2 regions of the Ligilactobacillus sp. genome follow, and region 2 is predicted to be linked to the other one. Evidence: predicted binding sites of a transcription regulator. Region 2 holds the regulator's gene; the other holds the start of a gene.
What was found. Region 2 encodes Rex, which represses fermentation and respiration genes when NADH is low (regulators of the CRP and FNR family bind a similar motif). Its sites were predicted from a motif close to TTGTGAANTANTTCACAA; they were not measured.
Positions count from the first base shown of each region.

Region 1 (4,432 bases), on a different contig from region 2:
CTGTTGCAGACGCGTGAACAGTTCGCTGACTTTTTCGTAGCTTTCAAGGAAACCGGGTTCCTGTTCAAGCGAGTATTCATAGATGTAGCGCGCAATCTTGGCAGCATCCATTGCGGAACCGCCGCCGATGGCAATGACCGTATCCGGTTGGAATTCTTCCATCTGGCGTGCGATTTCCATTGTCTGTCCCAGCGTCGGATCAGGGTGAACAGTTCCGTAAAGGGATGTCTTTACCGGATTTTCACGTGCTTCAAGTTCATCATAAACCTTGTCGACGAAACCGAATTTAACCATTCCCGGATCGGCAACGATCATTGCGCGGTCAATCTGTTCCGTTTCGTCCGTCAAGTATGACAAGGCATTCTTTTCGTAGTAGATTTTTTCTGGCAAACGAACCCATTGAGGACGATTGCGACGTTTTGCAACCGTCTTGACGTTCAACAGGTCTGAAGTTGATAAGTTGTGTGACAATGAATTCTTCCCCCATGATCCGGTTCCAAGCGTCAGGGACGGGCGTAAGGCATCCGTATAGATGTCGCCGATACCGCCGATTGAATCCGGTTGATTTACCAGGATGCGAGCAGCCTTTGTCTTGTCGGCAAATTCGTTCAGGAACGGATCTGCCTGAGACCCGATCTGAATGGCCGCATTGTGGCCGGCACCTTGGTAATCAAGCAATGCGGCAACGATCTTGATGCCGTCTTCCCTGTCCTTTGCCTTGTAAACCGAAAGGAGCGGGGAAAGCTTTTCTGATGAAAGCTTTTCGCCGATGTTCTTCGGATCGAGCTCAAACATGATGACGTCCTTGTCTTCGGGCAAATCGATGCCGGCATTTTCGGCAATCCAGCGAGCAGGCTTGCCGGCAACCGGTCCGTTGACGCCGTGCCTGTCATTGAAGACGAAATCGGCCAGCTTGTCGTAGTCTTTCTTAGGAAGCAGGTATGCTCCCTTTTCTTCCATTTTCTTCATCCATTCCCTGTAAACGGGTGCTTCGATGACGACCGAATTTTCGGTTGCGCAGATCATCCCGTTGTCAAAGCGCTTGGACAAGAGCAGGTCTTCAACCGCACGATCAAGATGTGCCGTATGGTCAACGAAGACTGCACCGTTGCCGGCACCAACGCCCATCGACGGATTGCCGGACCTGAGTGCGGCATTGACCATTCCGGGACCGCCCGTTGCAAGAATCGATGCAATCTTTCTGTTTTGAATCAGCGCCGTCGTATTTTCAATTGAAGGTGTTTCGACCCATTGAATGATGTTTTTCGGAGCTCCCGCCTCAACCGCTGCTTCATAAACAATCTGTGCAGCATGAACGGAACATTTCTGAGCCTGTGGATGGAAGGCAAAGACGATCGCATTTCTCGTCTTAAGTGCCATCAGCGATTTGAACATTGCCGTCGACGTCGGATTCGTCGTCGGGACGATTCCGGCTAAAACGCCGAGCGGTGCGGCAATCTGAACCTCGCCTTTAATCTTGTCTTCAGCGATGATTCCGACGGTTTTTTCATCCTTGATTGCGTTATAGATGTTTTCAGTCGCAAAACGATTCTTGGTGTCCTTGTCTTCGACAACGCCTCGATTCGTTTCCTCAACTGCTTCATGTGCAAGCATCAAAGCTGCCTCAGAGCCAGCCAGTGCCGCTGCAGCAACGATTTTGTCAACTTGTTCCTGCGTAAAATGCGCATATTCCTTTTCCGCAGCAACAGCTTTATCAACGAGGGTATCAGTATACTTGCGAGCAGCTTCCATTCGTGCTGCTTTTTCTTCTTCAGTCAAAACTTTTTTCTTTGGCTTCGTAGCTTCTTTTTCCATTTATAATACCTCCCAAAAAATCACTGGTTACACTTTCAGCATGCATGCGAAATCTTCACAATGTGAAAAACTTCACTAATTATAATATATCTTTATGAGAGCGATTTCAAGTCGTTTCGGCAACTTTTTACAATTTTTTTATCGCCAATCCATGTCATAATCCCGATAACTTAGATTATATAAGCATTTTTAAATGTTATTTATATTGATTGTAATCGTAAGGAAATTTTGATCAGGAACATGCCAATTGTGCAAAATTCACAAAAATCTGCAAAAAATGAGTACTGTATTTAACATAAAATTTATGCTAACATTAAACTACCAAAAAGGAAGGGGCGGAGAAAAAATGATTATCTCTGATTTTTTAAATACGTTGTTGTCCGGTGGTCTGACCATCGTTGTCATCATCATCATTCTTGCGATTCTGATCGCTTCGTATAAGAAGGCAAGTCCGAACGAGGTTCTGATCATCACCGGCGGATGTCTCGGAAAAAAGGGACCTTACCTGATTGAAGATCCCGAGACCCATACGCGCGTCAAAGTCGTCAAGGGCGGGGGCGCCTTTGTCATTCCGTTCATTCAGCAGGCCGAATTCCAAACGCTCGACACGTTCAACGTCGACGTTTCGGTCGAAGACATCATGACAATCGATGCGGTTCCGGTCGATGCTTCTGCCAACGCCCTGCTCCGCGTCGGCTCGACGCCGGAACTGATCGCCAAGGCTGCTGAAAAGACGCTCGGATTGAGCGAAGAGGAACGGCAAAGTCAGATGATCGAAGTTGTCCGCGGCGGCGTTCGCGAAGTCTTGTCAGGACTGACACCGAAACAGGCAAATGATCGGGCCGAATTCCAGAATCAAGTCAGACAGAGCATCGAGGAGACCTTTGCCAATCTCGGACTTGAAATCACGGCGCTTCAAATTACAAAAATCAGCGACAAGAACGGCTATTACGAATCCCTGAGCGCCAAGGAAATCGCAGATAAGCGTTCCTATGCGCGCCAGGCCAAAGCCGAGGCCGAAAAGGAAGCTCAGCTTGTCGAAGTCAAAAACCAGCAGGAAGCTCAGGAGGCACAGCTGCAGTCCAAACGCTACATTTCAGACAAGACCAAGGAAACGGACGTGGCAATTGCTCAAAATGATGCCCAGGTTCAAACCGAAAAAGCCAAGGCGGAACAGGCCTATGCAATCGAAAAAGCCATCCAGGAGCAGACGCTTAAGGAAAAGGAAATCGTCGTTCGCGAAAACGAGTTGAAATCAACCGTAATCGCGCAGCAGAATGCTGAAGCACAGGCCGTCCAGATCAAGGCAGAGGCAGATGCCAACGCCTTGCGCATCAAGGCTCAGGCTGACAAGGACGCACAGAATCTCAGCACGGATGCCAACGCCTATTCGATTCGCGAACAAGGTCAGGCCAGCGCTGACAAGATCCAGGTCGAAGGTCAGGCAAATGCCAAGGCACAGGAAGCAATCGCCAAGGCGCTTGAACAAAACGGACAGGTCGCGCTTGCCATGGCAATCATCGATAAACTGCCGGAAATTTCCGCATCATATGCACAGGCAGTCGCAAGCATCGATCAGCTGACCGTTTTCGACGGTGCTGCCGGAGTTTCAGGTCAGACCAACGAAGGCCTGGCCCAGTCACTGGCATTCATCAAGGATGCAACCGGCATCGACGTGGCCGAACTCGTCAACAAGCGGGCAGACGGCACGACGACCTTGAACCGTCCGCTTCCGGTTGAAGAAGATAAATAATGAAAATCATTGGAGACTGGGAAAAAGCTCCTTTTTCCCAATTGAATTAAACGAAGTGCCGGACAAATGAGGTCAAGTCGACTGATTTTGTCCGGCATTCTTTCAATTCTGAGACATGAAAACCTTATTTTTTTAAATACAGTGCTGCGAATCTTCGTTAAATCCGGGCGCCAGGACGGGATTACGGGCAAAATGCCGATTTTTGAGATTTACCCGTAAATTACAGTCTTCAATGAAGATTCATCCCGTTCAGCTGGTCCAGTCAGGCCGTCATTTTTCACGTCAAACAAGACATATGCTAAACTGTACTTGCAAGGGGGGCTTAACATGAGTTACGTAGTTCAAAAAAAGATTGCAAACGTTTTTAAAAAGCAAGTGTCAAAAAACGGCTTCGAGCATGTATCAGTGAGCTCAATCATGCGTGCTGCCAGCATCAGGCGTCAGACGTTTTACGACTGCTTCCTGGACAAATATGACCTGCTGCGCTGGCAGGTCAACGATACTTTGGAGGAAGTCATCGACAATAACATCGATTATCTTCCGTGGCAAAGCATCATGAAGCTTTTCATCTATGAGATCGATGCCAACCGCAGATACTATTTTGAGTGCCTGAGTCAGCATGAAGTCGACGTCTCAGACCTCTTCGCCCTTCATCTGGCGGTTTTACTGGCCCATATCATGGACCGGAAAAAACTGAACAAAAACAAAAAAGCCCGCGCAAGCATGTGGATAACCTGCCTTGGAATCTCCAATTCGATTATCCACAACACGCTTTCCAACGAGCCTGTCGATTATGAACTTCTGGTTGCGCAAGCCATTTATGCGGTGGAGTTTTCATTTGGCATTTCCAGCTGACTTGTCAGA
Region 1 covers NZ_DAIUCE010000006.1:4,102-8,533, reverse strand. The annotation lists gene adhE (bifunctional acetaldehyde-CoA/alcohol dehydrogenase) at 1-1,815, opposite strand, end outside; gene V7Z60_RS01340 (flotillin family protein) at 2,162-3,568, shown strand; gene dhaS (dihydroxyacetone kinase transcriptional activator DhaS) at 3,896-4,423, shown strand.
Region 1: adhE (bifunctional acetaldehyde-CoA/alcohol dehydrogenase) is a predicted target of Rex. The motif match lies at 1,876-1,893, and genes of this name have one in related genera.

Region 2 (4,432 bases):
CGTTGTCGGATGGTCATCCCAAAGCTCGTTTAAAACGGTTTTCCTGTCATGCAGATTATGCTGTTCCTGATCGTAGTATCCGACCTTGACGTTCGTGCCGAATTCAGAGCTGCCCTTGATAAACGGAATTTGCCCTAAGACGCTTTTCAAAAGCGTTGATTTTCCGATTCCGTTCGGACCGACGATGGCCATGACCTGATTTTTACGCAGATCGATATTGATTGGCGAAGAAATGATGCGGCCGTCATAGCCGATTGCGGCATCCTTGACGGTTAAAACGATGTTTCCGCTTTGCGAGTCGGCCGTGAATTTGAAATGAGGTCCCTTTTCGTCTCCTTCAGGACGCTCGAGCCGGTCCATTTTTTCAAGCTGTTTTCTGCGACTTTGCGCACGCTTGGTGGTTGAGGCACGAACCAGGTTTTTGTTTACGAAATCTTCCAGTTTGGAAATTTCGACCTGCTGCTTTTCGTAATTCTTCCATTCCTGACGCAGTCGTTCGGCCTTTTGATCGATATATGCCGAATAGTTTCCCTTGTAGTAGCTGCTGTGATGATGGCTGATTTCATAGACTTCGTTTACGATTCGGTCAAGGAAGTAGCGGTCATGCGAAACGATGAGCAGTGCGCCCTTGTAGTTTTGAACGTATCCTTCAAGCCAGGTTAAAGTGTCGATGTCAAGGTGGTTCGTAGGTTCGTCCAGAATAAGCAGGTCACGTTGTTCCAAAAGCAGTTTGGCCAGGGCAAGCCGCGTTTTCTGACCGCCGGAAAGAGATGAGATCTTGCGGTCATAGTCTTCCTGTTCAAAATGAAAGCCGTGGAGCACCGAACGGATTTCTGCTTCATATCCGTATCCGTTTTGTTCTTCAAAGTCATGAAGCAGCTGATCGTACTGGTTCAAAAGCTGCGAATATGCGGCAGATGAATGATCTGTACCGGGATCGGCAATTTCTGCCTCCATTTCGTGCAGATTTCTTTCCATAATCTGAAGTCTTTCGAAGACGCCGAGCATTTCAGCGTAAATCGTCTTGTCTGATTCAAGCCCTGTATTCTGCGCGAGATATCCGATTGTCAGGCCTTTTTTCCTTGTTATCTGGCCCGCGTCTGGCGGCTCGTTTCCGATAATCATCTTGAGCAGCGTCGATTTGCCGACTCCGTTGCGACCGACGAGCGCAATCCGTGAGTTGTCCGAAACGTCCAGACTGACGTTTTCGAACAAGGTATCTGCCCCAAAATAGCGGGCAACTTGTTGAACTTGTAATAGTATCATTTGGTTCACCTTTTCATTGATTGTGGAAATTATTCACAAACATTTTATGTAAGCGTTTAGAAGAGCTTTATATCAATTTCGTTTTTCATCAAAGTTTGTGAATTAAGTAACTTTTTTGTTTTAATGTTTGAATTTGTATGCTAAAATTTACAGGTAAGCATGACAGACAGGGGGACTATCCTATGACATCGCAAAATATTCCCAAGGCCACGGCCAAACGTTTGCCGATTTATTATCGCTATCTGAATATGTTGTCCGATGCCGGCAAGAAGCGCGTCAGCTCAAATGAACTGGCTGAGGCTGTCAAAGTTGATTCTGCAACGATCCGCCGGGACTTTTCGTATTTCGGAGCACTTGGAAAACGTGGCTATGGCTATGATGTCGAGAATCTTTTGGAATTTTTCAAAAAGACGCTCAACCAGGACAAGCTGACAAACGTTGCCTTGATCGGTGTCGGCAATCTTGGTCATGCGTTGCTCAACTTCAATTTTCATAAAAGCAACAACGTGAGAATCAACGCTGCATTTGACATCAACGAAGAAATTACCGGAACGATTCAAAGCGGCGTGCCGATTTATCCGATGGAGGACATGAAGGAGCAGCTCAGGATTCAGCAGATTGAAATCGTGATTCTGACGGTTCCTGCCAATGTTGCTCAGGGAGTTACGGACGATCTGGTTGAAGTGGGGGTCAAGGGAATTTTGAACTTTACGCCGCTCAGAATATCCGTGCCCGAGTCCGTGCTGGTCCAAAACGTCGATCTCACGAATGAGCTTCAAACCTTGATTTACTTCCTTGATTTGGAGAAGCAGTCTTAGGAACTCGGCCGGAAAGGATTTCTTTCCGGCTTTTTCTATAGACTGATGAGCATGACCGTCAGATTCATCAGCATGTGCACGATCATGCCGGTTCTGATTTTGCCGCTTCTTTCATAAACATAGCACAGGATAAGTCCGATTGCCGCATAGACGATGAAGTGTCCGTCGCCGTGGCACATTGAAAATACAGTGCTTGAAATCAGCGCGCAGGCTAATTTGGGGAGCACGCTTGAAAAGTTGCCGAAGAAGAATTTCCTGAAGACGAGTTCTTCGGTAATCGGAGCTGCAATTACCGGACACAGGAAGTAGTACGGATACCGATGAATGATCTCAATGAACATGTTGGTGTTTTCGGATCCGGACGGCTGATGCAGAATGCTGACCTCAAATGAGGTAAGCAGCAGCTGCGCAGCGAGCGTTGCGACAAGGCCAAGACCGATCAGAATTGCTTCATGTGAAGCTTGAGTGCATTTTCCGGGCGAATCAACGGGGTTTTCAAACGGGAATTTCCTGTTAAGAAGAAGCATCGCCAAGGCGCCAAGCAGCCAGACGAGCGTGCAGATCAGGTAGGCGGGTCCGTTGTGGAAATAACGCGGAATCATGACCTGACAAATCATGATGAGAAGGTAGGCGCCTGTCAGTGCAAGACCGTTGGCTGAATTTTGTCTGTTCAAGAGAAGAGCCTTCTTTCCTTTCGATTTTGAGCTTTTACCATTATAGCACATAAGAGCCTGAAGTGGCCTTTACCAAACCTTAACAACTTTTTTGACCCATTGAAAAGTGCGGAGTGATGCGGTTTTAGAACATATTTTTAGCACTCTTTACCTGAGAGTGATAAAAAATGCTTGCAATTAATTCTGAAAGTGGTTATAGTAGGAATTGTAATTAGTTAGCACTTAAACGTTGAGAGTGCTAAAAAAGACTTTGGAGGGATATAACGTGCTTAAACCATTAGGAGATCGTGTCATTTTAGAGGTTCAAAAAGAAGAGGAACAGACCGTTGGCGGAATCGTTCTTGCAGGCAATGCAAAGGAAAAGCCGCAAACGGGCAGAGTATTGGCCGTTGGTGCAGGACGTGTCCTTGATAACGGTGAAAAGGTCGTTCCTTCTGTCAAGGAAGGAGATACGGTCGTATTTGACAAGTATGCCGGAACAGAAGTGAGCTATGAAGGCGAAAAGTACCTGGTAGTTCGCGAAAACGACATCGTTGCAGTTGTTGAATGACGACGGTTTTATTCATAATTCAAGAATTTTCATGAGGTGAAATTAATAATGGCAAAGGAAATCAAGTTTTCAGAAGATGCTCGTTCAAAGATGCTTGCAGGCGTTGACAAGCTTGCAGATACTGTCAAGTCGACAATCGGTCCCAAGGGCCGCAACGTTGTCCTGGAGCAGTCATACGGTGCTCCGACAATCACGAATGACGGCGTGACGATTGCCAAGGCAATTGAATTGGAAGACCATTTTGAAAACATGGGTGCAAAGCTTGTTGCTGAAGTTGCTTCAAAGACAAACGACATCGCAGGCGACGGAACGACGACGGCAACGGTTCTGACTCAGGCAATCGTAAATGAAGGCATGAAGAACGTCACTGCAGGTGCAAATCCTGTCGGCATTCGTCGCGGGATTGAGCTTGCAACGAAAACTGCCGTTGATGCGTTGAAGAAGATGTCTCACAAGGTTGAGTCAAAGAGCGACATTGCCCAGATTGCATCCATCTCTTCTGCAAATGAAGAAACAGGCAAGCTTATCGCCGATGCAATGGAAAAGGTCGGAAATGACGGCGTAATCACGATTGAAGAATCAAAGGGCATTGACACTTCGCTTGACGTTGTTGAAGGAATGCAGTTCGACCGCGGCTACTTGTCACAGTACATGGTAACCGATAATGACAAGATGGAGGCAGATCTTGACAATCCTTACATTTTGGTAACGGACAAGAAGATTTCAAACATTCAGGAAATCCTGCCGCTTCTTCAGTCAATCGTTGAACAAGGCCGTCCTTTGCTGATCATCGCAGACGACGTTGACGGCGAAGCATTGCCAACGCTTGTCCTGAACAAGATTCGCGGCACGTTCAACGTTGTTGCTGTCAAGGCTCCCGGATTTGGCGACCGTCGCAAGGCAATGTTGCAGGATATCGCCATTTTGACGGGCGCAACGGTAATCACTGACGATCTTGGCTTGCAGCTCAAGGATGCAACAATCAGCCAGCTTGGTACCGCAGGCCGCGTCACAGTTACAAAGGAGAACACGACTGTTGTCGAGGGTTCGGGTGACAAGGCACAGATTAAGGAACGCGTGGATCAGCTTAGAAAGCAGATTGCCGAAACGACTTCCGATTTCGA
Region 2 covers NZ_DAIUCE010000011.1:6,520-10,951, reverse strand. The annotation lists gene V7Z60_RS02245 (ABC-F family ATP-binding cassette domain-containing protein) at 1-1,266, opposite strand, end outside; gene V7Z60_RS02240 (redox-sensing transcriptional repressor Rex) at 1,449-2,084, shown strand; gene V7Z60_RS02235 (CPBP family intramembrane glutamic endopeptidase) at 2,120-2,758, opposite strand; gene groES (co-chaperone GroES) at 3,024-3,308, shown strand; gene groL (chaperonin GroEL) at 3,357-4,432, shown strand, end outside.